DNA from 4 places in the Sphingobacterium sp. BIGb0116 genome. Region 1 is predicted to be linked to each of the others. Evidence: riboswitches for the same ligand, from Rfam matches in the RefSeq annotation. Region 1 holds a riboswitch; each other region holds the start of a gene.
The links. Region 1 has a riboswitch for thiamine pyrophosphate ahead of thiM (hydroxyethylthiazole kinase). Riboswitches for the same ligand answer to the same signal wherever they lie in the genome.
Positions count from the first base shown of each region.

Region 2: it holds a riboswitch for thiamine pyrophosphate, as region 1 does, so the genes downstream of both, thiS (sulfur carrier protein ThiS) here and thiM (hydroxyethylthiazole kinase) in region 1, are expected to answer to the same signal.
Region 3: it holds a riboswitch for thiamine pyrophosphate, as region 1 does, so the genes downstream of both, M2419_RS22285 (TonB-dependent receptor domain-containing protein) here and thiM (hydroxyethylthiazole kinase) in region 1, are expected to answer to the same signal.
Region 4: it holds a riboswitch for thiamine pyrophosphate, as region 1 does, so the genes downstream of both, pnuC (nicotinamide riboside transporter PnuC) here and thiM (hydroxyethylthiazole kinase) in region 1, are expected to answer to the same signal.

Region 1 is NZ_JANUDT010000001.1:534,119-539,829, forward strand. It holds gene M2419_RS02525 (dienelactone hydrolase family protein) at 96-839, shown strand; gene M2419_RS02530 (hypothetical protein) at 885-2,123, shown strand; gene M2419_RS02535 (VanW family protein) at 2,249-3,091, shown strand; TPP riboswitch at 3,155-3,247, shown strand; gene thiM (hydroxyethylthiazole kinase) at 3,330-4,133, shown strand; gene thiE (thiamine phosphate synthase) at 4,123-4,755, shown strand; gene thiD (bifunctional hydroxymethylpyrimidine kinase/phosphomethylpyrimidine kinase) at 4,752-5,591, shown strand; gene tenA (thiaminase II) at 5,578-5,711, shown strand, end outside.
Region 2 is NZ_JANUDT010000001.1:153,902-159,612, forward strand. It holds gene M2419_RS00800 (alpha-L-rhamnosidase) at 1-2,272, opposite strand, end outside; TPP riboswitch at 2,433-2,528, shown strand; gene thiS (sulfur carrier protein ThiS) at 2,588-2,794, shown strand; gene thiC (phosphomethylpyrimidine synthase ThiC) at 2,840-4,654, shown strand; gene M2419_RS00815 (thiamine phosphate synthase) at 4,651-5,268, shown strand; gene M2419_RS00820 (thiamine phosphate synthase) at 5,214-5,711, shown strand, end outside.
Region 3 is NZ_JANUDT010000010.1:180,017-185,727, forward strand. It holds gene M2419_RS22275 (acylphosphatase) at 1-215, opposite strand, end outside; gene M2419_RS22280 (amidohydrolase family protein) at 334-1,509, opposite strand; TPP riboswitch at 1,738-1,863, shown strand; gene M2419_RS22285 (TonB-dependent receptor domain-containing protein) at 1,918-4,353, shown strand; gene dtd (D-aminoacyl-tRNA deacylase) at 4,494-4,952, shown strand; gene M2419_RS22295 (nucleotide pyrophosphohydrolase) at 4,969-5,295, shown strand; gene ggt (gamma-glutamyltransferase) at 5,357-5,711, shown strand, end outside.
Region 4 is NZ_JANUDT010000005.1:120,187-125,897, forward strand. It holds gene M2419_RS13535 (M1 family aminopeptidase) at 1-804, opposite strand, end outside; gene M2419_RS13540 (acyl-CoA dehydrogenase) at 1,187-2,266, opposite strand; gene pnuC (nicotinamide riboside transporter PnuC) at 2,253-2,870, opposite strand; TPP riboswitch at 2,926-3,070, opposite strand; gene M2419_RS13550 (malate:quinone oxidoreductase) at 3,085-4,584, opposite strand; gene fabG (3-oxoacyl-[acyl-carrier-protein] reductase) at 5,097-5,711, shown strand, end outside.

The DNA.
Region 1 (5,711 bases):
AAATGTACATTGAAAATTATATTTAGTTGAGATGGACTCCAAATTAGGTTCATTTCTGATCACACAAAATAATGAGTGGAACAAATTCTTTACAGATGAAAACAGTTATGACACTATTGATGCTTACTATGGTCACCATGACTACGCAGGCCCAACAATTAAAACAGGTTTCTTACCAGGATGGTGAACAAAAACTCAACGGCATGGTAACCGCCAATAGGGCAAAAAAAGGCCCTGCTGTCTTAATTCTTCCGGCATGGAAGGGAATTGACAACGAAGCGAAACAAGCTGCATTGCTTCTTGAAAAAGAAGGTTACATTGCTTTCATTGCTGACATCTACGGTGAAGGAAATATTCCCTCGGACAACACCGCAGCTTCGAAAATTGCCGGCCACTACAAGACAGACTATAAAGCTTATCAGCATCGCATAATGCTCGCATTGGAACAACTGAAAAAAGAGGGTGCGGATCCGACGAAAATTGCTATCATCGGCTATTGTTTTGGAGGTTCAGGAGCATTAGAAGCGACGAGAGCCGGCTTCCCCGTCAATGCAGTGATCAGTATCCATGGAGGCCTATCCAAAGCTGCCGACAGACCCAATAGTTCAATCAAAACAAAAGTACTCATTGAGCACCCAGCAGCCGATAAAAGTGTATCAAAAGAAGATTACGATGGGTTGGTCAAGGAATTAAATGAAGGAAAAGCAGACTGGCAAATAATCACTTACGCAAATTCTGGACACACATTTACGAATCCCGAGTCACCCGAATATAACCCCGTAATGGCTAAACGTGCCTGGGAGCACACCTTATTATTTTTGAAAGAAGTATTAAATTAAATAGCAAAGTCAACAACAGCAATATCGACCCAAATGAATTATAACGTGAAACTGCACATTTATCCGATTATCATTCAGTTGTTGATATTGCTGTTATATAGTCCGAGCGCAGCATCGCAAACAGTAAAATCGCTAACAATAGCTAGCCCTTCGCAAGCAATATTGTTTGTCACCAATGAGTCCGATAAATCGACCGATTTTATCATGCGTCTACACGAAAAAAATGCTGCTGAGATTTTCAAACAGGTACCTTTTAGCACAACAAAGTTATTGGTCACAAAAACCGATGCAAAAAAACTCACATTCATCGTTAAAAATCACCAATGGGCTATCGACGTATTGTCATTGAAGCAACGTCATGCCATGATCTTGTTTGATGGATTAGCCAAACCCAAGATCATATACGATAGTAATACCTATCTGGCAGCAGCCAAACCGATATTAAACACCAGCACACAAATTGCGTCAAAGAAAGCTTCGGCACAATATAATACCTCACATTTCTTTGACTCAATCGCACAAGTTAAATTTATTCCATCCGGGCAATATGCAGCGGCTATTATCGCAAATCCCGCTCTTACTCTTTATTACAGTCAGCGTAAGAATATATGTGACGGCACTTATGTAATGCAGCAGTTTTCGGACGAAAATGAGGTGCAATCCGGTGCAATTATGACAACTGTATATGAAGAAGGCAAAGAGATCACATCGAACAATCTTTCCGGGGGAAATAATTATTACAACAAAAGATGCTATAATCAATTCGGACTTATCGACTCCATACAGTACCTTCGCAATAGTAAGTGGAGCAGCAGTACAATTTACCGGTATCTCCCAAATGCCATTGTTTCCTACGATCCTACATTTGAATCGGCGATGATTTATCACTTGAACAGTAAACTCCAGGTTATAAAAAGTGAATCCATTCATTTTGTATATCAACGGAGAGACTGGACCATTTACAGTTATGATCAACAGAATCGAATTACTGAAGAGATTTCGGGTAGAAATGATCAAAGAGAAAGTCGCGTCCGCTATCAGTATGATAGTCCGGAAACAAGTGACTACTCACTACGCCAAACCTTCGATCAAAGCGATCGACTGACAGCCGAAATCAAGCGATCGTACCGAGCCAACGAAACGATTGATGAGTTTTATTATGAGGGTGTATTACAACAAAAATCTATTGTAAAAGATCTCGGAAACTGTGCCTACGAAAGCTTGATATATAACAAGGAGGGAAAGTTAACAGCGAAATACATACAGGCAAAGAAAACCAACTAAACGAACTGAAAAACTGCACTAAGCTCAGACAATAAGATTCTTGATTTTGATAAAAAAATATTCGACGAAATTAGGCAAAAAACACATTTCTGCACTAATTTTGATAGCGATACATAAACGTCAAATTGAGAAAAAGAAAACTGATCAGTCAACGTCATCCCATACTCTATTTTATTGCTGTATGGGCGAGAAGAGTGCAGCGCAAAGCCGTTTGGCTATTTGATAATAAGAAATACAGCACAGCTAAATCAACTGAAAAACTTCCCTTTCGTATTAAAAAGCATCAGTCTGTCTTATTAAAAAAACTGGGCGAAAATAATATGCAACTGCAGATTAACAAAGTTACCAACCTAAAAATTGCAGCAGCACAGATTAATAACATTCTGATCAGACCGAAGGAAACCTTTTCATTTTGTAAACTCGTTGGACTACCCACTGTAAAAAAAGGATATCTGCCCGGCATGGAGTTATCCTTTGGTGAAGCAAGAGCGGGTATTGGCGGTGGAATCTGTCAAATATCCAACCTCATCCATTGGCTTGTTATCCATAGTCCACTCACCGTCAATGAACGTTATCACCACTCTTTTGACCCTTTTCCTGACGATGGCCGTGTTTTGCCATTCGGTAGTGGAGCTACCGTCTTTTATAATTATCGCGACTATCAATTCACCAACAACACGCCTTACACCTTTCAAATAAATCTCTGGTTTACAGACAAATGTTTAGAGGGCGAATTAAGAATTGATCAAGAACTCGATTTTGCGTACCATGTCTTTGAAAAAGAACATCAATTTCTTAAAATAGACAATCAGTTCTTTCGTAAAAATGAGATTTGGCGCGAGAAGTTTTTAAAGTTTCAGGGTGGAAAAGTTTTAGAGACAGAGCTCTTGACCAAAAATTTTGCCCGCGTCACCTATGTTCCTACTGCGTATATTGAAATTAGTGCCGATCAAAATACGGCCGATTAATTCAACAAGCTAAGTGATCGAAAAATGACGGATATGAAAAGTCCTCTTTTTTGTTTAAGTTTGGTCTGGCTTTGGGGGTATTCTGTATAGAATTGAGATAGTCCCTTTGAACCTGATTCGGTTTATACCGGCGTAGGGAAAAGCAAAAATCCACTGTACAGCATATTCCTTTACTGCACAGGCTATCGCTCTTCTTCCCTCCAAGGCCACACAGTACATCTTAGCATATGTAAAAAGAATGGAAGATTCAATTATCAATTTATTAGAGCAGCTGAGGGTTGAAAAACCCCTTGTACACAACATCACAAACCTAGTCGTGATGAACAATACTGCCAACGCACTTTTGGCCTTAGGAGCGTCCCCTGTGATGGTACACAGTCCATTAGAAGTACGCGAGGTTGTCGATATTGCACAAGCTCTTGTCATTAATATCGGCACCTTGAGTGAAGATACTGCCGAAGCTATGCTGGTTGCTACCGAACATGCCAATACCATTGGACGGCCATGGGTACTTGATCCTGTTGGTGCTGGGATATCAGCATTCCGCAATGATTTATTATCCAATCTACTGGATCTCAAACCAACGGTTATTCGTGGAAATGCATCAGAAATCATGACGCTGTACAACTTCAACCAACCGAACACAAAAGGAGTCGACAGCACGACAGCAAGTAAAGATGCTCTCCGATTTGGCCAATTATTGCAAGAGCAAACCGGCTCCATTATCTGTATTTCTGGAGAAGTAGACTATATCCTTTCACAGCAATACCGGGTTGAAGTTTTTAATGGCAACCCTTTAATGACACAGGTAACTGGACTTGGCTGTAGCGCTACTGCGCTTATTGGTGCATTTCTAGGTGTTACAGACCAATATTTTGAAGCAGCTGTTGCCGGTGTATCCATTTTGAGCTTAGCGGGAGAACTCGCTGCCCAAACAGCAGCTGGCCCGGGTACCCTGCAATTGAATCTCTACGATGAACTCTATCAGCTCAATGCAGAACGTCTCAAATCGAAGCTCAAGATCAAACGCTATGCGCATTAATCCGCTTTTTCCCTACCCTTTATATTTGGTAATTTCTGAGCGGGACTGTTATCCTCAAAATTGGCTCAATGTTGCCGAAGAAGCCATTATTGGTGGAGTCGATCTTATACAATTGCGCGAAAAAGCTGACGATCCGGCCACATTTTTGGATAAAGCCATCCGTTTAAAAAAACTGACCGATCATTATGGTATTCCGCTCGTGATCAATGATGCCGTAGCAATCGCTGCCCAAATCGAGGCATGGGGAGTACATGTGGGTCAAAATGATTTCCAGCCGCTCGCTATTCGTGAAAAATATGGCGATAAATTAACTATTGGCTGGTCAATAGAAGACATGCAACAACTGGAAAGTCAACAAATGTACGCCGTTGACCACCTTGGTGTAAGTCCCATTTTTTCAACGAAAACAAAGGTGGATACGGTTACTGAATGGGGAATTGCGGGTTTAAAACAACTTCGGAGTAGGACGGAAAAACCATTGATCGCAATCGGAAGGATGAACTTACAAACTGCAGAAGAGACCTGGAATGCAGGTGCAGACTCCATTGCAGTCGTTTCGGCCATATGCCAAAGTCAAGATCCCAGAGCTGCCAGTGCACAACTAAAAGAACTATTAAAATGACAAAAGATAAAAAATACCGCGTCCCCACTGTACTCAGCATTGCAGGCTTCGACGGTAGTGGTGGTGCAGGTATACAAGCAGACACCAAAACGATATCTGCATTAGGATGTTATGCCATGAATGTCTTAACTGCCCTACCCGTACAGAATACACAAGGTGTAAGAAATATTTATGAAATTCCTACGAACGCTGTCCGAGACCAATTAGATGCTATTTTTGACGACATCTATCCCGATGCAATCAAAATAGGGATGGTACACAATATTGAACTTGTGGAGCTTATTAGCGCCTATTTAAAAGAATATAAGGGACCTATTGTTTTTGATCCAGTCATGGTATCGACCAGCGGGCACAAGCTCATTCACGATGATACAATTCAGGCCTGCATAGAACTTCTTTTTCCTTTAGCAACGCTGATTACACCAAATCTAGATGAGGTAAGTGTCTTAGTAGGCGAAGTTATTGACAATGTCGAGAGGATGAAAAAAGCGGGAAATAGCCTACTGGCGAAAGGTTGTCAATCCGTTTTGATTAAAGGCGGGCATCTCCAAAGCCAAGAGTTAACATCCCTGTTGTTCCAGCACAAGAATCCACCAATTGAATTCAAATCACAAAAAATTAACAGCAAAAATACACATGGTTCCGGTTGTTCGCTTTCTTCAGCAATTGCGAGCCATTTGGCACAAGGCGTTGGTCTCGATAGCGCGGTAGACTTCGCATTGACCTATATACACGCAGCAATAGCTGGTAGCAAAGATCTCGTCATTGGCAAAGGAAATGGGCCATTAAATCACTTCCACAATCCGATTAAACTTATTCAATATGAACTGGACTGATCATGCCTGGGAATCCATAACAGCTATTTATTCTGATATACTTACTATGCCATTTATTGTTCAGCTTAGTGATGGTAGTCTTCCCCTGGATAAATTTCAATTTTATATGCAGCAGGATGC
Region 2 (5,711 bases), 380 kb from region 1:
ATGTTGTCGCTCCATTTACAATCCACCATCCCCAAGACGGGTAGGTATCTTGTACCGCGACCTTATAGGCTGTCGTTGCATAACCGTTATCTTTTAACGCATTCAATAATGCTTTAGCACCCAATACGCCTACATCCAAATGAAAGTTGGTCTCTTCCACTTTCTTATTCAGGTTGGCGGCAACACGGGCTTTCATTTCATTGGGTACAACACCCCAATAGAGTGGTACACTCAGTTCGGTCTGTGTTCCATTGCTATAAACACCCTTGGAAGCATCTAAAAATTTAGCGTTGATGGCCGTCTTAATTTTTCTGCTCAGCAGTTCATATTTTTGTTGATCTGCTGTGTATCCAAACAATTTGGCCGCAGCAGCCAAGATGGTCGCATCCACATAAAAATAAACAGATGAGGTCAACTCCAGATTGGACTGTGACTTCACCGGCACCCAGTCTCCACGCCCAAACGTTGTCAACCCAGATGGGCTGATTCCGTCTACATAATCGACATAGCGTTTGATATTTAGGTAGCATTCTTCTAATGCACGTGGGTCTCCATAAAACTGATAAATCTGCCATGGAATGATGGCAATGGTGCTTGTCCAATCCAAACCATTTGCGGTACCGTAGCCCCATCCGCCAGTTGGAATAATATCGGGTAAGACACCATTCTCCTGTTGTTCATCACGATGATCCGCCATCCATTTTTCATAAACTGTTATCCCGTCAAAATTGTATAAAGCTGTTTCAATCGCAAGGTGCCCATCCCCTGTCCAACCGTTCTTTTCGCGCTGCGGACAGTCCGTAGGATAGCCCATCAAATTGGACAAGTAGGCATTGTTGGTCGCTGTCCATAGTTTATTGACCAACGCTGACGATGTCTTGAGCTGTCCAATAGCAGACACATCACTATGCATAAAATAGGCGGTCACAGCCGAACTATCCAATGCAATTGCGGCACTGCTGCTAACCTCGACATAACGAAACCCTTTGTAACCAAACTTTGCCATAAACTCATCATCCCGACCACTTAAGGTCAATATATCAGTTTGAAAGGGCTCCTTTTCCTTATCGCCCCGATAATAAACATCAATATTGGACTGATCAAGATGCCCATCCGCCAACAACCGCTCACCATGCTTGATACGCAGCATAGTACCCGCAGCTCCTTTCACTTTAACTTTTGTAATCCCGGCCATATTCTGCCCCATATCGAACACATAGGTACGTTGGTCTATCTTTGTCACTGATTTTGGCTTATAGGACTTCACGAGCCGAATCGGTACCATCTGTTGGGAAACGATATATGCAGATGGCGCATTTCTATACTGAACAGCCTGCCAGGCCGAATCATCGTATTTTGGTTTATCCCAGTTAGGTATTTCCAGTCTTGCATCGTAATGCTCACCAGTGTAAATATTATTATAAGTGATTGGTCCCGAAGCTGTCTTCCACTGCTTATCCGAAACAATGGTTTCCGTCGTTCCATCGATATAAACGATTTTCAGTTCTAAACAGAATGTTGGCCGGGCCCGCCATGGTGCTTTATCAAAGTTCCAAACGGCCAGTGGTTGATGATTATACCAGCCATTCCCCAAAACAACGCCAATGGCGTTCTCTCCTTTTTGAAGCTGCTGGGTTACGTCCGTCACGACATACAATGTGCGTCGGTCAAATCGAGTATACATTGGATCCAGACGATGGTCGCCAACGCGCTGGCCATTAATGGAAAGTTCATATAATCCTGCTGCGGCAATATACGCGCGGGCAGATTTTACCTGCTTATTTGCCTTAAATTCTGTTCTAAAATAAGGCGTTTCCCGCGCATGAATATCCTTATTGTCGCTGATCCATTTTCCTTTCCAAAGGTCCATTCCCATCATTCCTGTTTCGAAAGATGCTATTTCAGAACGTGTTGATACACCATCCTTATCCCATACTTTAACCCTCCAGAAGTACTTGGTCTGTGGCTTTAACTGTGTGCCGGTATAAGGCACTAACATAGCCGAGCTGAACTGTTTGCCACTATCCCAGCTATCTTTGGTCTCTCTCAGCAGTGCCAGCGAATCTTGCCCTAAAAAGATCTGATAAGCCTGTTGTACCGCACCTTTACGTTGATCATCAAGTTGCCAGCTAAGTCTCGGGTGGATTGCATCGATACCCAATGGATTGACCAAATGTTCGCATGTCAACTGCACGGCGCTGCAGTTATTTTTAGGTTGGGCATAAGTGTTGCTAGCGATACACAACAGTGTTGTCAATAAAATCCTACGCATTAAAAGATACTATTCTTGGTGGTTGTTAAATTGTTTTAGCTGATTCAAAAAACTAATATATCAAATATTTCCCACATACTGACCTGCACTGTCCTGTGCAATAAACCCAAGTCTGCAAAATAAAATTCTTGCAACTTTCATAAAAATAACCTTATCTTAGTCGCAACTTTAGGGGTGTCTGCTCGTGCAGGCTGAGATTTTACCCTTAGAACCTGATCCGGATCATACTGGCGTAGGGAAAAGTGAGCTGTCTACAAGGTGCATTGCTGTGCCTTTGTGTAGCCATTCCTAAAGTTTTACCAAAAAAATTAAGGAATGGAACTTACAATAAACCATCAGATTCGATTTTTCGACCCCCCACTTACTTCACTTGAAGGCTTGTTGCTTTTGGAATTATCTGGCAAAACTCAGGGTGTGGCTGTAGCCATCAACAACAAAGTCATCCCCAAAAAGGACTGGGCTACGACAACACTTAAACCTTACGATCAGATTATCTTAATTACCGCATCTCAGGGCGGATAGCCATTCCCAAAAAATCAACCGAGTAATTCACCCAATACAGAAAAAATGACAGCTGAAACAATTACGCAATCACCCTTTCCAAATGCAAAGAAAATTTTTGTATCCGGAAAACTATTTCCTATTCAAGTCGCTATGCGTCAAATCTCCTTGAGTCCAACCAAATTAACGAATGGAGAGGTAGAAATTAATCCGCCGGTAACAATCTATGATACTTCTGGACCTTATACGGATGACACCGTCCATATCGATATCCGGAAAGGCCTCCCTCGCCTTCGCGATCAGTGGATCTTGGATCGTCAGGATGTTATACAGCTGGCTAGCATCAGCTCTGAATATGGACAAAAACGCCTTTCTGATCCAACGTTGGATGAACTCCGATTTGCCTATAGTCATAAACCAAAAGTAGCCTCTGCCGGCAGGAATGTCACCCAATTACATTATGCAAAGCAAGGCATCATTACCCCAGAAATGGAGTACGTTGCTATCCGTGAAAACCAACGTATCGAGCAGCTCACGGCCAGCACCCCCGGAATGGATCATCACCATAAAGGGCAAAACTTTGGTGCTAGAACACATGATAAAGCTATTACACCAGAATTTGTCCGTGAGGAAATCGCTGCCGGAAGAGCAATCATCCCTAATAATATCAATCACCCTGAAAGTGAACCCATGATTATCGGGCGCAACTTTCTTGTTAAAATTAATGCCAATATTGGCAATAGCGCTGTAAGTTCAAGTATAGAGGAAGAAGTTGAGAAAGCGGTATGGGCCTGTCGATGGGGAGCCGATACCATCATGGACCTATCCACTGGCAAAAATATTCACGAAACCCGCGAATGGATTATCCGTAACTCGCCCGTTCCAATCGGTACAGTACCGATCTATCAGGCGCTCGAAAAAGTGAAGGGGGTGGCCGAGGACCTTACCTGGGAAATATTCAGAGATACCTTGATTGAACAGGCCGAACAGGGTGTTTCGTACTTTACCATACACGCCGGCGTACTGCTTCGTTATATCCATCTCACGGCATCTCGAGTAACGGGCATTGTCTCCAGAGGAGGATCTATCATGGCCAAATGGTGTCTTTTCCACCACAAAGAGAACTTTCTTTATACTCATTTTGAGGAGATCTGTGAGATCATGAAGCGATATGATGTTGCTTTTTCACTTGGCGATGGTCTCCGTCCAGGTGCCATTGCGGACGCCAACGATGCGGCTCAATTTGCTGAGCTCGAAACACTGGGCGAACTCACCAAGGTCGCCTGGAAACACGATGTTCAGGTGATGATCGAAGGTCCGGGCCATGTTCCTATGCAATTGATCAAAGAGAATATGGACAAACAATTGGCCTGTTGTGACGAAGCTCCATTTTATACCTTGGGTCCCTTAACAACTGATATTGCTCCAGGTTATGACCATATCACATCAGCCATTGGAGCTGCGATGATCGGTTGGTATGGATGTGCGATGCTTTGCTATGTGACGCCCAAAGAACATTTGGGCTTACCAAATAAAAAAGACGTTAAAGACGGTGTAATCACCTATAAACTAGCTGCCCATGCGGCCGATTTGGCCAAAGGACATCCAGGTGCACAATACCGTGATAATGCCTTGAGTAAAGCGAGATTTGAATTTAGATGGGAAGATCAATTCAACCTTTCCCTGGATCCAGATACAGCACGGGAATATCATGACGAAACATTGCCGGCAGATGCGGCCAAAGTGGCTCACTTCTGCTCCATGTGCGGTCCCAAATTTTGCTCGATGAAAATTACGCAGGAAATCAGAGATAGTGCCGCACAAGGGATGCTGGAAAAATCGCAGGAATTCATCGCACAAGGAAAAGAGATTTATTCATGATCATCGCTTTGACAGCAGCAGAAACGATCCCTTCTGAAAAAGGGATTATAGATGCTTTGTTCAAAGAAGGACTTGATATCCTGCATTTGCGCAAGTATCATTTTACGGACCTACAAATGTCCAGGTACGTTGAATCTATAGATTCAACGTACCTGGATAGATTGGTCCTACATTCCCACCCTCACCTATCGGTTGAGCTCGGAATCGCGCGTATTCATATGAACGAAAAGAATAGAAAGGATAGATCAACAAATCAAATGCTGCCTACAACAATCTGTTCAACATCTGTGCATGATATCGATCAATTCAATAGCCTTAATGAATGTTGGGCCTATGCTTTTCTAAGTCCATTATTTCCGAGCATCTCTAAAGTGGGGTATGGAGTGCATAATGCAAGGCTGGATCAGCTCCCGTCACGCTCCAACTTTACTGTTGGTCTCATCGGCCTTGGAGGGATAAACCAAGATAACTGTCTTATCCCGATGCAGCAAGGTGCAGATGGAATTGCCTTATATGGTTCTTTATGGAAGCACCCTGAGCCAGTTCAAAATTTTATAGCATGCAAACAAAAACTATGGAAAAACTCCAATATATATCGCAGGGACAAACATTAACTGAACAAAAAAATAACATACTGAAAGCGCTGGATGCTGGGGCCAAATGGATACAGATCAGATGGAAGGACGCCGATGAAAAAGATCGCTATGTGCTTGCAGAACAGATCAAGCAAACCTGTTCCGAATTTGTTGCCAGCTGTATCATCAATGACCATCCTTCGCTTGCAGCGGCTGTAGACGCAGATGGCGTGCACTTGGGACTGGATGACTGCAGCGTCACAGCTGCCCGGGACATATTGGGTGCAGGAAAAATAATCGGCGGTACTGCCAATAGCTTTGCGGATGTAAAACAAAGAATAAGTGAACATTGTGACTATATCGGACTCGGACCATTCAACTATACCACAACAAAACAAAAACTAAGCCCCCTATTGGGGATTGCAGGTTATGAAAACATCATCCAACAAGTCCGCCTAGCAGGCTTGCCCCCTATTCCAATA
Region 3 (5,711 bases), on a different contig from region 1:
ACACTTTCAACGATTGCACCCTCGGGTCCTTCTTGGCAGAACTCCAACAGTGAATCTAGTGCAAAATCGTCGCCCTCGCCCTCTATATAGACAGAACCATCTTTTAAATTGACAACAAAGCCTCTAACACCGACTTGATCTGCAACCGCCTTGGTTGTCAATCTAAAAAAGACCCCCTGTACTTTACCTCTTATTGAAATATTCAAATGTTTCATCTGTAACTTATTTTTTCTTCCATCGGTCAGATGGAACTTACCATGACTATAGTTTCGTTATTATAGTCATGGACGGTTCAATAAGAGCAAAAGTACAGAAGTTTTGGGGAATTAAATACTACGCTAAACGTTTTACCTTAACATCTTCATTTAGGCGCATGTGTTCCATACCTTGCAACAACACAATCCCAGGTTTTTTACCCACTTCAAGTGAGCCAAATTCATTCTCAATGTTCAACGCGATAGCACCATTGATTGTAGCCCATTGAATAGTCTGCAAGAAATCCAGATCCTCAAAGTGCGCATGCAATACCTTTAGCTCCTCCAAAATGGACAATGTATCGTTTGAAGCTAAACTGTCCGTTCCGATTACCAAACGCTGTCCGGCATTCATAAAATTCTGAACCTTTGGTAATGTTCCCTCAATATAAAGGTTGGCTTTTGGACAGAGACACCACATCACATCACGATCCATACGCTCTACAAAATCCAAATCTTTAAGAGAGGTATAGGTGTTATGAACCAACAATAATTTATTTGGATAAGGCAAATAAGGAAGATAAGACTGAATCGAATTTCTTGCCTGCGCCTTAATCGCATCAGCATTTTTTCCTATACTTTTATAAAAGTCCAAGAACTCACCCATTTTATAACGGAACAGTTTATTCTCCTCTTCACTTTCTTGATTGTGAATACTGATAATATTTGTTTCCGGAACCATCTTCTTGAATTTCTTAAAAAGGACCTTCGAACAAGAATAGGGAGCGTGCGGAGTAATGGATACATGCCCATTCCTAAACTCTTGGGTCAACGATTTAGCCTCCTTTAACTTAAAGTCAGCTTCTTCAGGTTCAATTCCGAGCACCTCCACAAATGTGTGATATAATATCTGTGAATCTTCCTTCAATTTTGAAGAATTATCAGTGTTGGCGTGATCTCCGACTGCGACAATACCATTTTCGTACATATCTCGATCGGCTTTGGCCATAGCGTCATCTATTTTTTTCATCGATGCCGACCGCGTTGTCATCACCTTACTGAGAAAGCTCGGAAGCCCCGTACCTTTAGGAACAATACCTTTCATATGCGACAATTCAATGTGGCAATGTGCATTGATAAAACCTGGAATTATCACTCCTTCATATCTCTCAACCTTCGTTTTATCTGAAGGTGTAAATGAAGTTGGGTCATAGATACCTTGAATTACCCCCTCCTCATCTACCGAAACAATACCGTCTTTTATTGGCATTGAAGTAATCGGCAGAATATAATTAGCGCTTAAATATTTTAACATTTTATCTCCTCACTATCAATTTAGTAACTAAAATTTTTTGACCTGTATGAATACATACCTCTAGTAGAAAAATTCATGCCAAGGTACCTAAAAAGAACAATAAATACCAAAAACAACAATTTGCACAAATTTTTAACCAAAAAGAAATAATACCGCAAATCCACTCTTTTCCATTTGTCATAAATTACTTCTTTATACTTCATTTCAATTTTAAATTTATATATTCGCAGCATCGAATAGGGGTGCCTTGTTTTGTCAGGAACACAAATAAAGGCTGAGATTATACCCAACAGATTAAATTCTGTACACCTGATCCAGATAATGCTGGCGTAGGGAGAGGTTAGTTAAATAGTGCGGTCATAGTAACCCCTTGCTATGATTTGTTTAACTCAAACAAAATACATTACCATGATCAAATTTTTGATTTGTAGCTCCTTAGCTACTATTTCAAGCCAAATTGCCATTGCGCAACAAAATCTGACAATTAAAGCTGTAGACAATACTAATCAGACCCCCTTACAGTATGTTTCCATATCCATAGATGGACAAGCATCCTTCGCTGGCCAATCGGACAAAAATGGACTGATTAAACTATATCGTATCAATACAGGTAAGCACCAGATCCAGGTATCTTCTCTTGGATATAAAACATGGAGCCAAAATGTGGATGTTAAAGACAATTTGGAGCTTACGGTAGCGTTAGAACCTAGTACAATTCAAATGGAAGAGGTACTTGTTCAATCTACCCGTGCCAAAAGAAATGCTCCTACAACCTTTAAAAACATCTCCAAAGAAGAAATAACGCGTAATAACCTCGGCCAGGATATTCCATTCCTTTTAAATCAGACTCCATCCGTGCAGGTCAATTCCGATGCCGGTGCAGGTATAGGTTATACCGGAATGACAATCAGGGGATCGGATAATCAACGAATCAACGTAACATTAAATGGAATCCCTTTAAATGATGCGGAGAGCATGGGTTCATTTTTTGTAAACCTTCCCGACTTTGCCTCTTCTACCGAGAGCATCCAAGTTCAGCGTGGTATTGGGACTTCGACGAATGGTGCCGGATCATTTGGAGCCTCATTAAATATTCAGTCCAATACGTTAGTCGAAACCCCTTACGCAGAGCTCAACAATTCATTTGGCTCCTACAATACCTGGAAAAATACAGTCAAGGTAGGTACCGGGCTAATTAACGACAAATTTGCCTTCAATGCCAGATTATCTCGAATCAGTAGCGATGGTTATATCGAAAGAGGTAGTTCAGACTTACAATCTTTTTATGTGGACGGAGGTTATTATGGCAAGAAACATATTTTAAAAGGAATTGTATTCTGGGGAAAAGAAAAGACATATCAAGCCTGGAATGGCGTTCCCGAACCATTGATTACTGGCGATCGATCACGCATGGATGACTATGCAGATAATGCACTCGAAATCTCGGGCGCAGAGAAGGATCGTTTCATGAACGCCGGCCGGAATTATAATCTATATACGTATCAAAATCAAACAGATAATTATACGCAGAAACATCATCAACTTCATTATACCAATATCCTGAACGACAAATTGACGCTCAATACAGCCCTACACTATACAAGAGGTTATGGTTACTATGAAGAAATGAGACCCGGAGATAAACTAAGTAAATACGGTTTGCCTAACGTCATCATTGGTAAAGATACCATACAAAAAACAGATCTCGTCCGCAGGAGATGGCTTGATAATTATTTTTATGGCATGACCTATGCCCTAAATTACAGACCGAATGATCAGCTTGAAATTACTTGGGGTGGAGCTTATAATCAATACAAAGGAAAACATTATGGCCAGGTGATTTGGGCACAATATGCATCAACAGGTTTTCTTGACGATAAATATTACTTCGGGAAATCACAAAAAAATGATTTCAGTAATTTCTTAAAGGTCGATTATAAACTAGATAAGTGGATATTAATGGCCGATATTCAATATCGGAATGTAGATTACCACATGTATGGTGATGATGATAAGGTGAAAAATTATAATTATCATCCTAAGTTTAATTTCTTAAACCCTAAAGCTGGTGCAACTTATTTGCTAAATGACCATTCAAATGTATACGCTTCTTATGCCTTTGCACAGAAAGAACCTGTTCGCAAGGATTTTATAGAGAAAAATAGCGCCTTACCCGACCCGACCCCGGAGAAAATGCAGGACATCGAATTTGGCTATCGCTTTACAAATGAAAAATTCAACATCGGATTGAATGGGTATGGCATGTTTTACAAGGATCAGTTGATCCCAACAGGTGAAATCAGTGATACTGGCTCTCCAATTCGACAAAATGTCAAAGATAGCTATAGAATGGGGCTTGAATTCGATGGATCATGGAACATCAACAAGCAGTTCAACTGGAAAGCAACAGCTAGTTTCAGCCAAAATAAAATTAAAGACTTTGAAGAGGTAATCGGTGATACAAGGATATTTTATTCGAAAACAGACATTGCTTTATCTCCGGGAACGATTTTGTCAAGTAATTTTTCTTATAGTCCGATAACATCACTTACATTCTCTCTTCTATCCAAATTTGTAGGAAGACAATATCTAGATAATTCATCTGCGAAAGAGAGAAGCATTTCCTCTTATTTTGTCAACAATCTGTTAGCAAACTATAGCTTTACAGCATTAGGTATCAAAAACATCAGTGCAACTTTACAGGTCAACAACATCTTCAACGAAAAGTACGAAGCCAATGGCTACACCTTTGGTTGGATGGAAGGTGATACCCGAAAATATTATAATTTCTATTTCCCACAAGCACCAACAAATTTCCTATTGGGCTTGAATTTCAAATTTTAGAAACAATTTATTTAAATAAAAAAACGTCTCTTTTTTCCTGAGGAAGCAAGAGACGTTTTTTATTTAATATGGTGGATAAATTGCACATTACATCGTGTTTAACAATCGGAATTTTTACCTTTGGTTTTATACTTTTCATTATGCGCGCAGTTATACAACGAGTGAAAAACGCCTCTTGTACGGTAGATAATCAGATTACAGGCCAGATCCAGAAGGGTTTAATGATTTTATTAGGAGTTGAAGAAGCAGACACAACAGAAGATCTTAAATGGTTAGGACAGAAATTCATCAACTTACGCATCTTCGAGGATGAACAGGGCTTGATGAATAAATCGATACAGGATATAGACGGAAATATCTTACTCATCTCACAATTCACCCTCTTTGCTCAAACAAAAAAAGGAAACAGACCTTCTTTTATCAGAGCAGCAAAACCGGATAAAGCCAAACCAATGTATGAAGAGATGGCTTTATTGTTAAGTCAATTGCTCCAAAAAGAGGTTCAACTTGGCGTATTCGGAGCAGATATGAAAATCGACCTACTGAATGATGGTCCAGTTACCATCGTCATGGATACAAAAGATAAGGACAACTTTTAATTTTTTATTGAAAAAGATGACAATTAAAGAAGCACAAGAGGTTATTGACAAATGGATCAATAGTACCGGAGTACGTTATTTCAACGAACTGACAAACACCGCCATACTCATGGAAGAAGTCGGTGAGGTTGCCCGAATAATGGCTCGGAAATACGGAGAGCAATCTTTCAAAAAATCAGACAAAGAAGTCAATTTAGCAGATGAAATGGCCGATGTATTATTCGTTTTGATGTGTCTTGCCAATCAAACGGGAATTGATCTAACAGAAGCTCTGGAACAAAATCTTCAAAAGAAATCAATTCGGGATGCCGACCGCCATAAAAACAACGAAAAACTTAAATAATTGGAGATAGTATTGTTTGTACAACTCTTTGAGATAATATTAAAGTTTTAAATCGAATACGATGTATAAATTCATAACCTATTCGCTCATAGCGAGCATATGTCTTGCCTCTTGTGCGACAAAACAACAGCTAAATTCTAAGGTCGAGCAGGCCAGTACTTTTAATAAGGCTACCGTAGTCACAGCGCATCCTTTGGCTTCAGAAGTCGGCGTAAAGATTTTAAAACAAGGTGGAAATGCAATAGATGCTGCAGTTGCCGTGCAATTTGCTCTTGCAGTTGTTTATCCCAATGCAGGAAATATTGGCGGCGGCGGCTTTATGCTCTACCGCGATCATCGGGGTAATTTAGATGCCCTAGATTTTCGTGAGAAAGCTCCTCAAAAAGCATCCCGGGATATGTATCTCGATGCCCAAG
Region 4 (5,711 bases), on a different contig from region 1:
CAGACCATATCCATCCAATAAGGACAAAGAAATGAATCCGCGCCTTGCATAAGACATATCGTGCTCAAAGGGATTTACGGTAATGACTAAGCTTTCCGTAAGACTGTTTCCGTAATTACTTTGATAGAAATTGTACATTGCAGAAGATGACTCTTTGATTTCTCTTATTTTTTCAGATGAAAGCTGTACCGAGAAAAATTTGATTTTCGTATTGTACGATTTGAAACGCTGGAATCTATTGGATAAGACAAGAGGTATGTCAAAGTGATTGTTGTTGTTAACGATTATCGTATTCTGGCTTTCTTCTTTGATGTCACCGTTACCAATAATTTCATAATTCTTCGGAACACTAAATTCCAGTCGATACGAATAGTTCTTATCTTCGATATTGACCGGAAACCAACCTGTGTAGAGGCTCAATTCGATCCAATTGGGATTATATGCAAATACCTTGTTCTCAATCCTGTCCAGCGGGTATGAGTAGGAAATATAGAGATCAAATTTCGAAGGAAAACCGTTTTGAATGGAAACCTTTTTTAAGTCTTCTATAACTTCTAATATCTCATATTTTATAGCTTTGTTTCCATAATCGAGGCTCCTTATCTCTGAATTTTTATTGATATAGAATTGAATATCATTGGTTCCGGTATTCAAATATTTAATCTTGAAAGATGCATTAATGATTTTCAGAGAATCTAAATATACACTTCCCTCATAATGTGTTATCTTTTGCCCATTTACTAAATTGCTAATTAGCATGCACATTATTGACATGACATTTTTTAATTTTAAAGTATTTGACATAAGTTTTGATTCATAATTATAATGAGTTAATACTTAAATATAAATAATCCGTTCTGCCTATAACGATAAATGAATCAGCTAACTGTTAAATCAAGATGTTTCCATTTATATAGATTCTCAGCATGCGAAAAATTATACCCGACCGAAACCTCTTGATTGTTCCTTTTTTCCGTTCAAAAAGCAGAAGGCAGACGTATAAAAGACAATTATGAAAGAGTATTCATTACATTAGATTTATACAGATATGTGATTTTTATAATGTTTCTCCTATCTTTAAGGATTAGACAAACAAAACAAACAGATAGAATTGCATAGGAAATCTCGTGTTACCTGCACTTCACTTTATAAACGAAAAAGACTATCCTAGGATAGTCTTTTTTGTTTATAAGCTCTTTTGCAATAACTTGTGTTGCGAAGCCGTAAAAATGTTCCGGAAGATTATATTGATTTCATGTTCGATGGCGGCCCCCGAAATTCCGGTATGTGGATAGAGTCTTATTGTATTTGTCAAGATAGATTCCACAAAATCTCGACTTTGTATCCCTATCTGTTCATAAATTGCTGCATTATCATTGCCATCATGAAGATTTACCCAAGAACGAGCGGCCAAATTCATTATTGCTTCCCTCCGATTAACATAATCTTGCTGAAAGTCATCGAGTACCCTAAACGCTTCTTTACTTTCAGTCTTCTCCCATTTGGATTGATTGCTTTTTAACACAAATAGTTTTTCGATTAAATCCAAAAAGCGCTTATACATTCCCGTAAAGTTGGCCAGTAAAGTCAATTCCGCAAAAGGCATAAAGGGATATTGATACAACAGCTCGCTACGTGTACTTTTTGCCGCATCAATCTCAAAAGACTGCCTACCATCAACAAGTATGTCTTCCAGCGAAAAGGAATGCGAAGCCGTAGCCTCCAATCCAAATGTATCCCAGTCGTAATGCACCAGTACATGGTCACGATCCACAAAAAATGATTTTATTAGTGGTTCACCTTTTTCGTCCAACACGGGTTTTCCTGCCTCCTGAATTGCAGCATTTAAGGTAAAATAGGTTAAATGAGGAGCACCGGTAGCATATCTCCAAAAACCGCGGAGCCGATAATGTTCACCTTCACGTGTAGCTGTACCTGATGCCTGTCCACTGCCGCCAAAACAAACCCGATCCGTTTTGAAAATCTGATCTCCTAAAACCGGATCAATAAAACCGACAAAGAGATTTGCTCCTGAGCATAACGTTACTGTCCAAGCTAATCCCCCATCCCAATAAGCCAGATCAGCCAATAAATTGAGCCCTTCAGGTAGACTTAACCCCAATCCACCCAATGCAGGTGGAACCCAAATCTTAAACCATTTCCGACGAAAAATAAGTTTCAGTTGTCCATCCGACAATGTTTTCTGATGGATTCCCTTAGCTTGATTATCTTTCAGAATAGCAATATCTTCGCTACTGAGTTGCATATCTTTCTTCACTTATTATTCTCCTCCAATTAAAATATCCACTAAATGCCATAACAAATAAAAACAAAGTCAAGCCCGAATAAAGAAATAACCCTTTATGGATCAGTAAAGGAATTGCTATCAGATTACTGATATTCAACAATATCCAATTTTCTATCTTCCGTTTTGCCAATAACCACATCCCTGCCCAAGCTGTACAGGAAACTGCAGAGTCCCAAAGTGGTACATCAGAATCCGTTAAATGTACCAATCCGAAATAAAACAACAGAAAACCGAGAGCGCAGATTCCCCCTACTATCCACCATTCTTTCGGCTCACAATGCGTTATGGGAGCTGCAACATCACTACTATATTTCCAATAGATCCAGCCATAGATGCTCATGATCAAATAATAAAGATGTAGTAATATTTCTGCATATAGTTTCGCATGGAATAATACGTAAACAGAAATTAAGATACCAATAATCCCAAAAATGTAATTGATCGATTTATTTTGCCGGGAAAACCAAACCTGTAAAACACCAAAGGATACCCCTAGCCACTCCGCGATGGTGGCCTGTTGGATCTGTTTTATAAAAGCTTCGAAAATTGTTTCAGAAGTCATCGCCTTGTTTATTATTTCGTGTAATTCATAATAAACCTATGGGAGAAAAACGGACGTTTTTATTGAAATTAAATCCCTACGCCAGCATTACCTGGATCAGGTATATAAAAGCGATTGTACAAGGAGGTACAATCGCTTTTATTGGGTATAATCTCAGCCGAGAATGACCATGGTCATTCCAAGCACCCCATAAGTATATTTTCTGTCGAATTGATTATTCTATATCAATCAATTTCAACGCTTTGTGCGTACGCGTACGCGTTTCTTTACATAGTTGCGCATCATCGTTCAATGATTTCCCGTGTGAAGGAATCATTTCACGTAGTTTTTTACGGTATTCATCTGATTTCGCACGTTCAGGGAAACATCTCTTCAACAGGCTGATCATGATAGCAACTGAGGTCGAAGCTCCAGGAGAAGCTCCTAATAGCGCTGCAATAGAACCATCTGCACTAGAAACGACCTCTGTACCAAATTCTAAAATTCCACCTTTCTTTTCATCTTTCTTGATGACCTGAACACGTTGTCCTGCTTTCTCGATAACCCAATCCTCCAATTTAGCTGTAGGCATAAATTGTTTTAAAGACTCTAGTTTATCTTTTGGTGACTTCATGACTTCAGTAATAAGATACTTCGTCAAAGGTAAGTTGTCAAGTCCGGCTGATAACATCGGACGGATATTGGACAGTTTGATAGAAGCGGGTAAATCGAAGTAAGAACCTTGTTTTAAGAATTTAGTTGAAAAACCTGCATAAGGTCCAAACAATAACGCTTGTTTGCCATCAATATAACGTGTATCTAAGTGCGGTACAGACATTGGAGGAGCTCCAACAGAAGCTTTTCCATATACCTTCGCATGATGTGTATTAATGATTTCTTCATTTACACAACGTAGCCATTGGCCCCCTACAGGAAATCCGCCATAGCCTTTCGCTTCCGGTATTCCAGATTTTTCCAACAATAACAACGAGTGGCCACCGGCCCCAATAAATACAAACTTTGCTTTGATTTCTCTCTTTGTTCCTGTCTTTAAATCTTTGACCTCCACTTCCCAACGGCCATCTTCTTCACGTTCGATGTCGGTTACTTCATGGTTTAAGGAGATCGAAATATTTTCTTTATTTTCAAGATTAGCGATCAAATCACGTGTCAACGACCCAAAATTAACATCAGTACCCAGATCCATTTTTGTTGCAGCGATTTTTTCGTCGGCCTCGCGTCCTTCCATCATCAATGGAATCCACGATTTCAACAATGCCGTATCTTCGGTATACTCCATCCCTTTGAACAAGTTTTGGGTCGTCAATGTTTCCCATCTTGTCTTTAGGAATTTAGCATCTTTTTCACCAAAAACCGCACTCATGTGTGGAATACTACGGATAAAATTTTCAGGTTGGGCAATAATGCCTTTATCAACGAGGTAGGACCAAAATTGCTTAGACACTTCAAATTGCTCAGCAATTTTAACTGCTTTATCAATCTTTACAGAACCATCCTTCTGTTCGGGGGTATAATTTAACTCGCATAAGGCAGAGTGACCCGTGCCAGCATTATTCCAAGCGTCAGAACTTTCAGCAGCCACAACATCCAAACGCTCAAGAATTTCAATATTAACGTCTGGGCTTAATTCATTGATTAGAGTACCCAAAGTAGCACTCATAATACCGGCGCCGATCAGAACAACGTCAACTTCTTTATTTGATTTTTTGCTCATGTTTTTGTGATTGATGCAAATTTAATATAGTTTTTGGTAAACGTCCAAGTCTTTTGTCAAAAAACTGTACTTTTTAGAACCACTTATTCAAAAATACCATTGATTTATTAAAATAATCCTAAGTGAGCGATCGCTTACCGTAAAATTCTAAAATTGTTTCCTGAAAACACTCCCCCACTCCAAGATAAACACAAGGTCAGCACACAATGTTTTTCTATTTTAAACCGTTATTTATCGAAAGATTTTGTGTTATAATATAGTTTTAACATTTTTGCAGAACATCGAAAGGCAATAGTGTACACAATAGCTAAAAAACAAGATCATTTATTCGCTAATACGACGGCATCGAAAAAACACAAGCACTGTGGCATAACCAAGATAAACCAAATGGAAACGAGTTCATGTTTCGTATTGAATTCCAATAACAGACGGGCTGTGAGAGAAAGACAGCGCGTGGAAAATGGACATAAATGCCTAAGTGTGAATAATTGAAGAACAAATAACTTATACAGATGAAAATACTTGAAGGAAAAATTGCTTTAGTAACAGGAGCATCAAAAGGAATCGGAAGGAAAATTGCGGAAGTGTTTGCACAACATGGTGCTAACGTCGCTTTTACATATCTTTCTTCTGTCGAAAAAGGACAGGCGCTGGAACAGGAGCTTCAAGCTTTCGGCACCAAAGTGATTGGTTATCGCTCTGACGCTTCAAAATTCGAAGAAGCAGAACAATTAATCAATGCGATCGTTGCCGATTTTGGAGGATTAGATATCGTTGTAAATAATGCCGGTATCACAAAAGACGGCTTGTTAATGCGTATGACCGAAGAGAATTGGGATGATGTATTAAATGTCAACTTAAAATCTGTCTTTAACGTTACAAAAGCTGCTTCGAAAATTATGATGAAAAACCGTAAAGGTTCATTTATCAATATGTCTTCAGTTGTTGGAGTTCAAGGAAATGCCGGTCAGGCAAATTATGCCGCATCGAAAGCTGGTATTATTGGGTTCACAAAATCCATCGCTAAAGAATTAGGTTCTCGTAATATCCGTGCAAATGTAGTTGCTCCAGGTTTTATACGTACCGAAATGACAGATGTACTGGATCCTAAAGTTGTGGCTGGATGG